Regions from separate parts of the Peribacillus sp. B65 genome, predicted to be linked through region 2. Evidence: riboswitches for the same ligand, from Rfam matches in the RefSeq annotation. Region 2 holds a riboswitch; the other holds the start of a gene.
What was found. Region 2 has a riboswitch for preQ1 ahead of queC (7-cyano-7-deazaguanine synthase QueC). Riboswitches for the same ligand answer to the same signal wherever they lie in the genome.

Region 1 (7,952 bases), 650 kb from region 2:
CGATGGGGAAAATGAAACGGTTGCGTATACTCTCAAGGTCGAAAAACTTGAAAGTGATGATAACCTTTTAACATCGATTGGATTATCAAAAGGCTCATTAACATTCGATTCTAAAGTGACAGCTTATAATGCTTCAGTTGAAAATGAAGTCCAGTCCGTTACGGTAACTCCAACATTGAGTGACAGTACCGCAATTGTAAAGGTGAATGGAAAGGATGCTACCAATGCCGGTGTAAAGGTCACACTTCCAGTCGGTAAGACAACGGTGAAGATTATCGTTACAGCTGAAAATGGAGATGAAAAAACCTATACGTTAACGATTACACGGGCTGCAGCCAAGGTAACCGAATCGAAAGATGCTCCTAAAGAGAGTGAAGTTCAAAAGGAGCCATCCACAGAAACAAGTAATGCTCAACCTTCCTCGGATAATGGGAATAAATCATCTTTAACATCAACAGAATCCTCGGATAAGGGGAATAAATCACCTTTAACATCAGAGGAATCCTCCAATAATCTAAAACTAAGCAGTGGTGTCAGCCAAGTGCCGAAAGCACAGCAAATTGAAAGTAATTCAACACAAAAACTGAAAACGGATTCTATAGAGAAGGCAGCGTCAGCAGATTCTTTAGGCGAGGAAGGCAATAATGCACCAGTGTTAAACAATCTGACAGTATCAACCGGAGTATGGAACAAAACTTTTGAATCTAATGAGCATACCTATCATATCGAGGTCGATAATGATATTTCTTCAGTCGAAATGGATGCAGCGACAAATGCCAGCGGAGCAACGATTGAATATGACGGTGAGAGCAGTAAACAAGTGAAGATCAAGGATAAAGCGAAGACGGCCATATCCGTTACCGTTTCAAAGGATGGGGAGCGCCGTACTTACGTCCTTGTTTTCGAAAAGGATATGGATGTGGAGATGGATGAGGAAGAAACCGTGGATGATGTCAAAACAAAAGAGGCGGAGGAAGTTGAGGCTGCACAAATGAGTACGGCTGGCAAGAATGTGAGCGATACATCGAAAGATACAGAAGGCCAGGTTAATGTGAAACAGCCTGTCGAGACTGTGTCATTCTTAGGGAATATAAAGGATTTCTTCACCTCCCTGTTTAAATAGAATCGTTCTGAATCCTGCAAAAAAGGACAAGGTTTAGGCTTGTCCTCGGATTCAAAATTTTATGGGCAAAATGATTTGGATCTCGGTTCCATAGTTTAGTTCGCTGTTAAAGCGGACCTTTCCCCGATGCGCTTCGATGATTCGGCAACTGACTGTCAGTCCTAATCCGGTTCCTTTTTCTTTAGAAGAATAGAAAGGTTCTCCGAGATGCTTTATCCGGTTTTTTTCAATTCCGCTTCCATTATCTTTGATGGTGATGGAAAGGTTATTATCCATGCGTTCGAAATCAATCCAAATGTGATCGGCGGATGCCTCCATTGAATTTTTGAGCATGTTTATGAAAACTTGTTTTAATTGGTTTCCCTCACATAAAAGAAGCGGTATTTCGTTTTTAACAGATATTGATATTTGGGTGGGGTACGAGTCCGCCTCTGGTTTCAACAAGGTTTTGACATCATTCATCAGGTCGATGATTTGATGATTGCTGAATGGAAGTTCCTGTGGTTTCGCCAGAACGAGTAACTCACTTACAATAAGATTGATTCGGTCCAACTCACTTAACATGATTGTGTAGTATTGTTCATAGGGATGGTCGCTCTTTTTAAGCAGCTGGACGAAACCTTTTAAAGAAGTCAACGGGTTTCGTACCTCGTGGGCCACACTTGCGGCAAGTTCGCCGACTATCGATAATTTTTCGGTTCTTCTTAAGCGGGCTTCGGTTTCCCGGATTTGAGTGACCTCTTTAGCATAAGTAATGATTCCGACTAAATCCTCGCCAACCATCATCGGGACAAACGTACAAGAAAGTAAGATGGAATTCCCGTACTTCGTCAGGAATTCTATATCTTTACCTTTTTTGATTCCCTTATGGTTTTCCATGACATATTGGCAAGATGTACGGATCAATTCCGCGTCTTCTGCTGAGAAGTTCAAATTAATGAATGAGGCTCCATGTATTTCTTCCTGTTGAAAGCCTGTTACCGTTTCAAATCTAGGATTCACCGTCGTGATCATTCCGTTTAAATCAAGCATCAGCATCGGATATGGGTTGTGTTCAAACAATGATTTATAGCGTTGTTCACTTTCGAATAATTGATTCTCCGCGACAACCCTTTCAGAAATATCCCTGCCAATGACGACTAAGCCTTTTCGTGAACCATCCTCATTGAACAGGGGAACTTTAATCGTATCAAAGGTCTTGTGATTGCCATCGGGAAGAGGGATGATTTCCTCACACCGTGTGATTTCCCCTTTTACCCACGTTTCTTCATCGGAAACTTCACAGTAGATCAACGACTCTTTATAAAATTCGGAGTATTCGGCGAGCTCACTGTCTCTTTTTCCTTTATAATCTACATGCTCCAATTGAAATAATTGCAGCCCGAAGGTATTGGATTCAAGCCATCGGCCATCACCATCCTTGAAGTTAACGAAATCAACCATCGAATTGATGAGTGTACGCCGACGTTGTTCCGCCTCTTTTAATCGTTTGAATTCTTCCCTTTTAGCTAAATAAAGATATAAGACCAAGCCTATTGATAAAAGGAAAACAAAGCCTTCCACTCTTTGCAGTTGAACGAAGACTTCCTTGTTTTGGATATTTGTAGTTAAAAAATAGTCGAATACGACTAATGTAAGAATCCCGGATAGGATATATATTGCTAAGATGGAGCGTTTGGACATGGAGATTCTCCCTGATTTTAGACATTTCAAAGGTAAAATTACATACACATTTTAACAAACTATCGAAAAAAAATATATGCAGAATCCTAAATAAAAAAACAGGGGCCAATGTGGTCACCTGTTTTTTCTGAAGAAGGTAAGTTTCTTTTTCTTTTTTGCACGCTTATAGATAATGAAAAATAGTAAGAAGAGGAGTGCGAGTGCAGCTAGCGTATATTGGTTCATTTCAACAGATAGCAGTCCATAGGGAATCAGCGATAGGAAGAAAAAGTATATAAGGTTGCCAAGCGCCGTCGCTAATAAAAAATCCTTGAACGTGACAGTGCTGACTCCAGCTGCCAAGTTAATTAAGCTTGTTGGGATAAGCGGGAAAATCCTTCCTGTAAAAACGTACATGAAGCCATGCTCCACAACGGTTTCCTGCCATTTTTCACCAATCTTCTTTAAGAGAAGCTCCTGAAACCAGTTTCTTGCTGCATAAAAAATGAATCCTGAGGCAACAACACTTGTAAACCAACTCCATAGATAGCCATATATGAATCCGAATATCGTGACATTGATAGTCAGGAGCAAAATTAAGGGGATGATTGTAAAAGAATTTTGTACAAACATCAATACGAATGTCACAATAAATGTAAGCAGAAGGTTTTCCTTCAATATACCAATAACAGAATCCAGGTCACTTTTCCAAACCAAAGTGAACAGCTCAGCATTAGAGTATATAAATATTGCGATTACAAGGAGACCTATTATGGTCAGGACTTTTTTCAATGGGCCACCACCATTCTTACTAATAGTTTATCATTTTCGAGTTCATTGGTGAAAAAAAAGAGCTGCCGCATCATGCAGACAGCTCTTTTCCATTATAGTGGCCTAACGGCGCGAAGATTCCTTTTAAAGCCACTTTTCAAACTGAATTCTTTTGTTCATTCCATAAATGATTGGCGCTCCGATCAGGAGGACGACGAACTCACCGACAGCTGTAGTCATCCAGCTTAGCCAGAATGGCAAGCCAAAGGCAAGGTTCAGTTCAATTGCAATTAAAAACATTGTGAACGTGAAAAAGATAATCGTGGCGATCATCCGTCCTTTAATGCCTTTTATGAAACGAGAAATATAAATGACAAGCAATAAGGCGAGCAGGGATTGCCCCACCCCAAAAATCAAATCATATGGCACCATCGGCGAAAAGAGCAGATTCGATATGAAGACCCCGCCAACGATACCGTAGATATACTTTTTATTGAATACAATCAGATGATTCAACATTTCCGGTACACGGAATTGGAACATCTCAAAAGCTATTGGTTTAAACACCAATGAGACCGCCACATACAAGGCAGCCAATAACCCGTTTATCACGAGTGTACGAACATTCATTTTACTCTCTCCCTAGTTTTTTATCGTGGGATGGTTACGAACCACGTGTAGGCGTTTACCCGATTATTAATAGTATCCCATGTACGCTTGTTTCGTCAATTTGTAAAGAATGGTTTTAATTTATTAGTTTCCAAGCAGTAGAAGTGGCACAATAGGATTTTGATTTATTGCAATGAAGGATGATATTATTTCAATATGTACGTAAAAGGAGTGAATATAAAATGTCAATCGAGAGTGTCAAAAGCCATTTTAAACAATGGAATCGGGAAGGCGACGTAAAGGAGTTCGAAACATCGAGTGCTACGGTGATTGAGGCAGCGGAAACCATCGGTGTTATCCCAGCGCGGATTGCTAAGACTCTTTCCTTTAAAGGGGAAGGTGAACACGCGATTTTGGTAGTTGCCGCAGGGGACGCCAAAGTGGATAATAAGAAATTTCGTCAGACATTCGGCTTCAAGGCACGAATGCTTTCGCCTGAAGAAGTGCTTGCACAGACCGGCCATGCAATCGGAGGCGTTTGCCCGTTTGGTCTGGCAAACGATTTAGCTGTTTTTCTTGATGTATCGATGAAGCGCTTCGAGTCATTGTTCCCGGCTTGCGGCAGTGCGAACTCTGCAATAGAACTTACACTCGCTGAATTGTTTGAATATTCAGGTGCGAAGGAGTGGGTGGATGTTTGTAAGGGTTGGGAAGAAAAGGAGAATGAGGAAACGGCGGTAGGCAATACAGTTGATGTCATTTGATTAATGTGTCAAAAAATTAGATTCACATGATTGGGATTGAGTCCACTGCAGTGGACTTTATTTGTGGGGGCCGCATGCATTTCCATGATTAAAGCGGAAAACGGGCAGAAAGTGTTCCTGAGCGGAGGTTGAAAGATGTTAAATGGAAGCGAAAGAAAAAGCAATAGCAGCTATCTTAGTCTTAAAACTCTTTATGAAGAAAATATAACGGTTAAGAGCATTGCCCAGGAGCTTGAGTTTTGCCATAAAAATGATCAGGCGCTGGATATTCAGAAAGCATTGGAGAAAAAGAATTTTGATATATTGGCTGTCCAAGATCAAGGGGAAATCATCGGGTATATCGAAAGGGACGAACTAGGTGAAGGAAGTATTTCTGAATATATGAGAAACTTTTCACCAAGGGAAATGGTTTCGGATTCAACTCCTTTGATCCAGCTTCTCCATATTTTCAAGAATAAAACAAGGGTGTTCGTCTTGGAGAATAATTCAATTAAAATGCTGATTACCCATGCCGACCTTCAAAAGCCTCCGATCAGGATGCTGATATTCGGATATATTACCTTATTGGAAATGAGGATGAGCGATATCATCCTGGATAGATTCGGCGATGGCAGCTGGTATCCAATGATCAGCGAAGACCGTTTAGAAAAGGCAACCGAATTATATAGAAGGAGAATCGATAAAAATGAGGATATCAATATAATAGAGTGCCTGCAAATCAGTGATAAATTCGATATTATACATAAAGATAAAGAATTGAGGTGCTTCTTCCAAATCCCTTCGAAAAGTAAAGGGAAGAAGGATGCGAATGCCATCCGGAAATTACGGGATAAGATTTCCCATGCTAATGAACTGGGTCTGGACATGTCATGGATGGAAATCATCGAGGTTGTCGAGTCCTGCGGCCGACTGCTCGAAATCTCTGAATCCTATCCTTACGAAAAATAAGATCCGGCTAATCATGCTGGTTCTTTTTTAGTTCATCCAGACAGAAAAAAACTGCCCATATCAGGCAGTCTCCCCGAAATATCAAAAATCCGGCAGTTGATCCAGGTTATTTTCCTTTATCCCATCGGGCTCACTCCGCAATATGTCACGTCCATATTTATGAAAGACGTCAACATTGGCCAGGTTGCCCGCCTTTGCTTCCGCAAGGGCTGTGGGGTAGTCGAGTTCGCGGCCGGAGTTCGTCTTGATGGCGATAATATTGTCCTCTTCATTTTTCCTTACGGCGATGATTTCTTCTTTTCCTGCTGAATCAGGTTGGTTTGCTTGCGGTGTTCCCTGCTGTTTATATGATTCATAGGCTTTTTCAAATTGGTCCATGTTTTAGACACCTCCTATTTATAGGGTGAGCCATTTTTTCTGCAATATACAAACCGGATTTCGTCCAACTTGAGCCGTTAATTCGTCCAAATGGGCCGATTTTTCGGCACTTTTTTTTGTGATTGCTGTCTTATTGGCCTTTTTGCAGTGGCATGGCACTTGCATCTATTTTAAGTAGTGCAGTAGTGCAAATTTAAGTAGTAGCAAGAAATAATATCCACTGAATTAAGGGAGGAATATGAATCATGAATGTAAAACAAGGGGCAAGCACTGTAAATGCAAAACAACAGGTCAAGACAATGAAAGCGGCGGTCGTCAATGAATTTAACCAAAAACTTGAGGTTAAAGAAGTACCCATTCCGAAATTGGAGTATGGTGAGATATTAGTGAAAATTAAAGCCTGTGGCGTGTGTCATACCGATCTACATGCGGTACATGGTGATTGGCCGGTAAAACCCAAGCTTCCGCTTATCCCCGGACATGAGGGTGTGGGCATTATAGAAAAGGTGGCAGAAGGCGTAACTTCCTTGAAAGTGGGTGACCGTGTTGGGATCCCTTGGCTTTATTCAGCCTGTGGCGATTGTGAATATTGTCTGACCGGCAGGGAAACGCTTTGCTTGGATCAATTGAATGCAGGCTATTCCGTGGACGGCGGGTATGCGGAATATTGTAAAGCACCTGCCAAATATGTGGTGAAGGTTCCTGAAGGGCTTGACTTTGCGGAGGTATCACCGATTTTCTGTGCAGGTGTAACGACGTATAAAGCGCTTAAGGTATCAGAAGCAAAACCTGGTGATTGGGTAGCGGTTTATGGAATTGGCGGATTGGGACATGTTGCCCTGCAATACGCGAAAGCGATGGGCTTTAATGTCATTGCTGTCGATATTCAAGATGATAAGCTTGATCTGGCGACGGAACTGGGGGCGGATTACACGGTTAATGGGCTTAAGACCGATCCTGTACAGGCCATAAAGGATAAAGTTGGCGGTGTGCAGGCATCCATTTCTGTAGCGGTTACGAAAAAAGCATTCGAACAGGCTTACAGTTCTGTCAAGAGGGGAGGCACACTTGTCGTAGTCGGATTGCCGAATGATGAACTTCCAATCCCGATTTTTGATACAGTGTTAAATGGGGTAACTGTAAAAGGGTCCATCGTCGGGACGAGAAAAGATCTACAGGAAGCTGTTCAATTTGCGGCTGAGGGTAAAGTCAGAACGAATATTGAAACAAGAAAGCTTGATGAAATCAATGACGTGTTTTCAATGATGGAAAAGGGAGAAATCAACGGACGCATCGTATTGACGCTAGAATAGTAACAGAGGAGGAAGCCCTGGAACGGGGCATCCTCCTTTTTATTATGTCTGGCTTTTCTCATTTAATATATAGCGCAATTTCCTTATGGATATTTGCAAGCGTTTGGCAGCTTCATTCCGGTTGCCGTAGGTTTTTTGCAGTGCTTGCATGACGAGCTCCTTTCCAATTGTCGATTGAAGCTGTTTGATTTCCGTAAGGATTTCTTCAAGCATCAGTTCATCCTTCTCATTAAAATCGGCCACCAGTCTTTTTCGCCACTCTTCAAGAAGGTTTTCTGTTGACTGAATCTCATTAAGGGACACATTTTTGTCAGTGGTGATCTGGCTGTTGGATAGAGAGATATCATTGGCGGTTATTACCGACTTATTGTCTGCAAGAGTTAG
Region 2 (7,952 bases):
AGCTTTAGCCAAGTCTTTTTGACGAGCGGTGGTTGATGTTGAATACTCTTGTCCCCAGTGCATATTCACCACAACCAAGTCTGCGTTGCCTTGCTTGGCATTCCTTGCTTTGCCGATCATTTCAAATAATAAATCAGGGTTGGAGTTCAATAGTCCGGCTTTATCATTTTTTGACACGGCATCCTTACCGTAAACATCTGTGAAGCCAAGTGTTGCGACACGTACGCCATCAACATCCGCATAGTCGATGCTATTTTTAGCTTCCGCAGTGTTCGATCCAACACCGACATAGTGCATATCTGCACTTTTGAATTCATCAATCGTGTCAAGGAGTCCTTGTTCTTCATAGTCCATCATATGGTTATTTGCCAAAGACATCACAGAGAAGCCAGCATCTTTAACGGCTTCCACACCACTAGTATTGGAGTTTAACCGGATGGGCGTATCTGCTTCCTTGTAGTTAGATACCTCTTCTTTTAAAGCGGTATGTTCATAATTCCCACTGACATAATCTGAATTGGCGAAATATGGCTTCATATACCGGAAGAGGTATTCATACCCGTGCCTTTCCGTCACTTCTTCAACATAACGTCCCATCATCACATCACCGACCATTGTCATAGTCAATGGTTGATCGGATTTTGGAGCGGTTGTTTTCACTTCTTCAGCCCGTCCCATCCAAGTGGTGATGACCAAAGCGATTAGTAATATAGGTAGTATGATTGCAGAGTATTTAAGATTCTTTTTCTTAGTGCGTTTAATAAAGATAAGTGTTTTTTCTTTTGCATTTAAAGTCCGTTTCATTTTTTGCACCTCAGAATAGGTAGTACACGTTCATTATACCGAAAGTCAAGCCGGATAATAAAAGCGTGCTGCCAAGTGTCAATGGCATTCCTTGTCTTTGAATCGTATTCGCTATCAATCCAGGTACGATTATACCGATTCCCCGAAACTCGAATATTTCAAATGGCATGACGGGGTAGACTAAGTCCAATAGGAGCTTCAAGCAAATCCCGGTCACCATCATGGCTGCGAATTTTCTTCTTCCATATAAAATCACCCATCTTGAAAGACCATGAGTGACGATTAAATAAGTTACGACACTGATGATCAGGATGGTCAGCATGATTTCCCATTGGTCAAATACCAATGCCAAATAACCTGGCACGATAAGTCCTGCGGGTACGACACCCGTTTTTTCTGAAAATATAAGGCTAAGCGTAACTCCTAGCACTAGGGCTACATATAAATCCGATCCAAACATTAAGGTTCCTCCTACTTAACTCGCTTTTTGCTTCGTTTTAGATTTCATGAATGCTTCAATTAATGGTTCCGCTGCACCGTGAATATTCCCGACACCGTAGACGATGCGATTTTTCATCATTGGGCGGAGGCGGGCCACGATTTCTTCAGTTGACCAGTTTTCCAAATCCCAATACTCTTTTGTATCCAATTTACCTTGCTCGAATGCCCGAGTGATCGGTGATGTGGTTTCACCAATTGATATGACGATTTCAGATTTTATGTAAGGCAATACATCTCTAGCAAATTGCTCGGTACGGTCCACACGGTCGGGACGGCAATTCATGATGACGATAGGAGGTTCTGTGCTGTATCCGAATGTATTGACTCGTTCCCAGATGTTCAACGTCGATGACGCGTCATTGGCAGCAAAGCCATTGACAAAGAAAGTTGGCTGGATGGGATCTCCGAATTTGGTGATCCGCATGGCACCTGGATCGGGATGCGCATTCAACATGCCGCGAAATGCTGTTTTTTCATCAATGCCCAAAGCTTCCGCAACGGCCAATGCGAGGGATGCATTATCCGGAAATACCATATAGTCGAATTCGCGTAGAAATTCTTCCGAAATTCTGGAGTTATCTGCAACAATCACTTTTGTGTTGCGTTCTTTGGCAATTTGCTTGAAAAAGTCCAAGTATTCACTTTCGATGGTTATTAAGTGACCATTATAGGGAATGGTAGCGGTGAAGGCTTCAGCAACCTCATCCAAAGTCGGTCCCATGACATCCATATGGTCTTCCAATACATTCACGATGACCCCGATGTTTGCTTGGATCATTTTGTTTTGGAAGATTAGTTGATAGTCAGGCTGTACGGCCATACATTCACAAACCAACGCCTCGGTTCCTAAATCGGCAACTTCTTTAATTACACGCCGTTGTTCTCCTATGTTGGGTCCTTCCGGTCGGCGTACAATCGGTTTTTCCTTGTCGGTAAACCAATAGATCATTCTTGCTGATGTACCGGTTGTTTTACCTACTGTTTTGTACTTAGCTTCCTGGATCACACCTGTAATCAGACGCGTTACAGTCGATTTCCCTCGGATCCCATTCACATTCACACGTACCGGGATGGAGTCGAGACGCTTCTGATGGCGCTTTTGTTCGAAAATGCCATAGCCAAGCAAAAAGATCGCACAAATAAATATTGGTGCCATTTTTTAACCTCTCTTTTTTTAAATATTTGATTTACTGAATACACACTACATGATTTTAAACTTAATAGGCAAGAGTCAATTATTCTATTGCAATATAGTTATTATCAACTTTTTCAAATAAATGTATATTGGAGTGTAATAGTATCTAATGGGATAAATTGTTTTATGAGTACAAAGATATGGCTGGAAATCAAGGGAATCCTCGGTTTATTTACACTAAATTATGGAAAATTTAATAAAAACCCATTTTGATTAGAATCAAAATAGATTCATGAGCATTTAAACCTAATTCATAATGGCTATATTTGAATAATAATTGTTTTTGAAAAGTGAGGTTTATTACAGTTTGTTAATTGTTTCTACCCATTGTTTGACATAAACGTAACAATTTTTAAGCATTTGTCATTCAATGTGAAATATTGCATCTAACGACTCAATTAGTTGAACTCTTTTGAATATGGACAAAGATGAGTAAAAGAACACATCTCTTTTTTTTGATATTTACCGGTTTTTTCCTTAGGTAATACCCATGGGTCTATCATTGATCTTTTACCTAAAACATGAAATAAAATAAAGTTAACCCATTTTTTAAAAAAATACCTAGTTTCTTCTATAGATATAGTGTTTATAGATGAATGCAAAATAAAAAAGCTCAGAAGCATTTCTGAGCTTTCGGCTTATATATTGCAAATGAATGGAATGGTCACGAATCTCCGTTCATCTGGAGATTTAACGTTGGGGAGTCTTGAACTGCAGCCTGGGTAGCTGATTATGGAAGGAATCAGGTCAACTGGATTTCTTTCTGTCAGAAATTTCAAGGTTGGAGCCCTTTTTACCGCCATCAATCACATAAAATCTAGGAGTTAATCTCCTTCTTTTTCCTTGATTGTCAGGATTCATCTTCATATAATTTTCGTATTCTTTGCGAAAGAATTCATCGGTTTCCCGTTCCAGTGCTTTTCTTTCGTTAAAATCTGTTATGAATTTGAAAAAACGTTTCATATGAATTCCTCCTTATGGGGTTAAAAGGTCTTGGTTTAATAGTATCATATCATTAGTGAAATTTAACCTTTTTAAAAAATTTGAAGTGGGAATCGTGTTTTTGTGTGAATAAAGTTGTGAATGGCTTGATTCGAGAGAAAGCATGCAATGGAACCTTACTGGGTATATGTTCTCGTGCATGTTGAAAGGAAATGTCGGGATTTGCAGTAGCAGGTATTGGAAGTAATGAATATTTAAGTTAAAATATTCCTTTAATCAATTATACACTAAATATTCTGAAAACAAAGGAAAATATTCACTTCCAGCCACTTCTGATAGATTTGTTTTTTAATGGTTCATTATTGTGTATAGTTATTTATTCCCCGAATATACGAAAATGAAACAACCCTTATAATGGAAGGGAAAAAGCAATTTCCCGCATTCGGGAAATTGCTAGTGTCATAATTGGAACTTCTTAACCTGTTCAGTGAGCAGTTCTGCCGAAGATGCAAGTTCACTGGCATGATTCGTGATTTCATCCATCGAAGAGCTGGATTGCTGAGCGGAGGCGGAGACTTGTTCGATTCCTGCCGCGGACTCTTCAGAAACGGCTGCGATATCTTCGATAGCCTGATTGATTTTTTGGCTATTTATGGAAATATAGTTCAATTCGTCTGTTATATGCAGTATTTTCATTTCCATATTCCCGACAGAATGATTGATTGTTTCAAAGGTTTGCCCTGTGAGCGTGATTTGTTTCGTGCCTTCATCCACTTGAGTATAACTATCTTCCAGGGAGTGGACGACCGTTTTTGAACCTGTTTGAATGGCGGAGACAATATTGGTGATATCCCCAACGGAGTCTGTGACCTCTTCAGCGAGTTTCCGCACTTCATCGGCGACGACGGCAAAGCCCTTGCCATGTTCACCAGCACGAGCAGCTTCTATGGCTGCATTCAGCGCCAATAGATTAGTTTGATTGGATATATCCTTGATGACCTGCACAAGCTGCGAAATTTGCTGTGATTGAGAATCGAGTCCTTTCACTTGCTCTACGGCATTTTTGACAATCCCATCAATACTTTGCATCTGTTGGACCGAACTGCGCATTAAAGTGGTGCCTTCCTTGGTCAAGGAAAGGATTTCGGTTGAACTGTTAGCTACATCCACCCCTTCTAGGTGGGCAAGCTTAATCCTGCCGGTGAAATCATCCATGATGCGAACCATTTCAGATGCCCGGTTGGCTTGTGACTCCGAACCTTCCGAAAGTTCATACATAGTAGTCGCTATCTGTTTGGTGCCCTGCTGCACTTCATTTGCTGATTGAGTCAGATCTTCGCTTTGGTTGGAAACGGATTGCGAAACAATGAGCATTTTTTCAATCGTATCACGAAGGTCTTTCTGCATTTGATTGGCGGATACCGTTAGTTCGCCCATTTCATCATTTGACTTTTGCTCCAGGGGCTCATGATTCAGCTCTCCTGCAGCCACCATTTTCATCCTATCCCTGATTTTAAGGAGGGGGGTGGTAATGAGGTTGGCAGTGACAACCGCAAGGACAAGGCCGATAAGGACTGCCGCAATGGATATGATGATACTTGTCGTCTTAACCGATTTCCCGTTGGTGATGACGGTTTCACCTGAAGCGACAATCAATTCCTCGCGTTCCGAAGCAAGCTCCTTGAAACCCTCCATAACTTCATTGCTTATTGGCGCCACTTCATTTTCGAGTATTTCTTTAGCGCGTTCTTCATTTCCATTTTCATATTGTGGAAACACCCGGTCTACAATCATCGTCCTCCAATCCACGCTTTTCTCGATTAATTCCTTCGCTTTAACAGAATCGCTTAAGGCAAGGAGATCCTCCTGGATGACCTGGCTTTCTTCGGTATATTGTAAGAACCCTTCTTTATAACTCTTGTCACCATAAAGAATATATGCCCGGGCGTATGCGGTTCTTTGTGCTAGATTGTATAGCAGCTTTTCGTCTTGGATAAGAAGCGGAAGCTCCTTTTTGATGATATCCTGGGAATATACCAGTGACTTGTTGCTGCTGTAGATGTTGAATGCTCCTAAGATGACACATAAAGATATGATGAGTGAAAATGCCACCAATACCTTTGCTTTAATGCTTTTCAAATTATTGGGCCCCTTTATCGATATTTTATTCACACTGTTTTATCGGATAAATAAAAGGATATTTAAGCAATGAAAAGTTAACCAAATTTTCCATCAGATCCAATGTTCTCTTAATATAAACATCTTGATTTCTTATCGTTTTCAAGTTACTATTGACTTGGAAAAATATAATATTCCGCGTTAAGGCGGAAGAGGTTCTAGCTACCCTCTCAAAAAAACTAAGGAGAAACAGTGCTCTTTTCTTAGGGTGCTGTTTTTTTCCGTAAAAAGGAGTTTTATAGAAATGAAGAAGAAAGAAAAGGCAGTGGTTGTGTTTAGCGGAGGTCAGGACAGTACGACGTGCCTGTTCTGGGCGATGGAGAGATTTGAGGAAGTGGAAGCGGTGACGTTCGATTATAACCAGCGGCATAGCTTGGAAATCGAATGCGCTCAAAACATTGCCAAGGAATTGGGCATAAACCATCATATCCTTGACATGTCGCTGCTGAACCAACTGGCACCAAATGCGCTGACGAGAAGTGATATTGCGGTGGCGGACGGAGAAGAAGGGGAATTGCCGTCGACGTTCGTACCAGGGAGGAATTTGCTGTTCCTTTCGTTTGCCGGAGTGCTGGCGAGTCAGATTGGCGCTAAACATATAGTCACCGGTGTTTGTGAAACGGATTTCAGCGGATATCCGGACTGCCGCGATGTATTCATTAAATCATTGAATGTGACCTTGAACTTGTCGATGGACCAGTCATTCGTCATTGATACGCCGCTAATGTGGCTTAATAAAGAGGAAACATGGGAGCTAGCGGATCAGCTAGGCGCGTTCGATTTTGTACGCGAAAAGACCCTGACTTGCTATAACGGAATCATCTCCGACGGCTGTGGAGATTGTCCGGCATGTAATCTGCGGAAAAAAGGACTGGATGACTATGTAAGCAGACGGAAGGTGCTTTCATGATGTACGGTTTTACGATAGTTGATAAACTCCAAAAAATAGATGAAGATATTCAGCGCAGCCAATTGAAGTATACAAACAAGAGGGTTCTCGTGAGTAAGGAATTCACCTTTGATGCGGCACACCATCTGCATGATTATGAAGGAAAATGCAAGAACCTGCATGGCCACACGTATAAGGTCATTTTCGGATTAAGCGGGTATACAGATTCACGCGGGTTGATGATAGATTTTGGGGACATCAAGGATATATGGAAAAATGAAATTGAAATCCACCTGGATCACCGTTATTTGAATGAAACCCTGCCGCTCATGAATACAACAGCTGAAAATATGGTTGTCTGGATTTATGAAAAAATGGCCGAATCCCTTTCATTAAAAGAATATGAAGGTGCTAGAGTCGAATTTGTTCGACTGTACGAAACGCCGACAAGCTATGCCGAAGCCAGACGGGAGTGGATGGAAAGTGAGTAAACTCCCGGTTATGGAAATCTTTGGGCCGACCATCCAAGGAGAGGGAATGGTCATTGGCCAAAAAACCATGTTCGTTCGGACGGCCGGCTGCGATTATTCGTGTGCCTGGTGTGATTCCGCATTTACATGGGATGGCACCGGTAAGGAAGATACCGTCCAGATGACTGCCGAAGAAATATGGGATGAGCTGAAGCGTATTGGGGGTTCCGCTTTTTCCTTCGTTACGATATCAGGAGGAAACCCGGCTCTGCTGAAAAACCTAAACGGCTTGATAGCGATCTTACATGAAAATAAAATGAAAATAGGTGTCGAAACCCAAGGGAGCCGATGGCAGGATTGGTTTCTCGATATTGATGAACTGACTATTTCACCTAAGCCGCCGAGCTCTGGAATGAACACCGACTTTACGGTGCTCGACAAAATCATCTCGAACCTTGCCAATCGAAATCCTGAAAACCATGTCTCATTGAAAATCGTCGTATTTAACGAGGAAGATTATCAATATGCCAAACATGTACATGGGCGTTACCCGGAAATTCCTTTTTATCTGCAGGTCGGCAATGACGACAGCAGGACGGCGGATGATCGTCAATTGATCAGCGGCCTATTGAAGAAGTACGAAGAGTTAATTGATAAAGTGATAACAGATGATGAATTGAATGATGTGAAAGTCCTGCCCCAGCTGCATACCTATATATGGGGTAACAAGCGGGGCGTATAAAGAAAAGAAAGCGGAGGCAGTGTGATGCGTAATCACACTGCCTTTTAAGCTATTACAACCTTTGAATGTGTGTAGCTTTGAAGGATGATGTGTATTTAAGGCCATATCCAAATAAGCGATCCATTCCAATATGCGCAGTCCAAATTAAACCAATCAGCATCAATGCATCAGACTTTAGAAAAATGGCTAGCAAAATCATGAAGATGGACAGAGTATAAGTATGAAATAAGT

Region 1: linked by a shared signal. The riboswitch ahead of ACSR9O_RS18945 (QueT transporter family protein) and the one ahead of queC (7-cyano-7-deazaguanine synthase QueC) in region 2 are both predicted to bind preQ1.

The regions. Positions count from the first base shown of each region.
Region 1 is NZ_CP195840.1:3,886,448-3,894,399, reverse strand. Features, by position in the region: gene ACSR9O_RS18960 (cadherin-like beta sandwich domain-containing protein) at 1-1,123, shown strand, start outside; gene ACSR9O_RS18955 (PAS domain-containing sensor histidine kinase) at 1,175-2,806, opposite strand; gene ACSR9O_RS18950 (TVP38/TMEM64 family protein) at 2,921-3,577, opposite strand; gene ACSR9O_RS18945 (QueT transporter family protein) at 3,701-4,186, opposite strand; PreQ1 riboswitch class I at 4,193-4,237, opposite strand; gene ACSR9O_RS18940 (YbaK/EbsC family protein) at 4,408-4,929, shown strand; gene ACSR9O_RS18935 (hypothetical protein) at 5,065-5,877, shown strand; gene ACSR9O_RS18930 (DUF3892 domain-containing protein) at 5,959-6,255, opposite strand; gene adhP (alcohol dehydrogenase AdhP) at 6,555-7,568, shown strand; gene ACSR9O_RS18920 (sigma-54-dependent transcriptional regulator) at 7,611-7,952, opposite strand, start outside.
Region 2 is NZ_CP195840.1:3,234,785-3,242,736, reverse strand. Features, by position in the region: gene ACSR9O_RS15895 (CapA family protein) at 1-804, opposite strand, end outside; gene pgsC (poly-gamma-glutamate biosynthesis protein PgsC) at 815-1,264, opposite strand; gene pgsB (poly-gamma-glutamate synthase PgsB) at 1,280-2,461, opposite strand; gene ACSR9O_RS15880 (hypothetical protein) at 3,248-3,463, opposite strand; gene ACSR9O_RS15875 (methyl-accepting chemotaxis protein) at 3,902-5,581, opposite strand; PreQ1 riboswitch class I at 5,767-5,809, shown strand; gene queC (7-cyano-7-deazaguanine synthase QueC) at 5,865-6,530, shown strand; gene queD (6-carboxytetrahydropterin synthase QueD) at 6,530-7,000, shown strand; gene queE (7-carboxy-7-deazaguanine synthase QueE) at 6,993-7,721, shown strand; gene ACSR9O_RS15855 (DUF4260 domain-containing protein) at 7,774-7,952, opposite strand, start outside.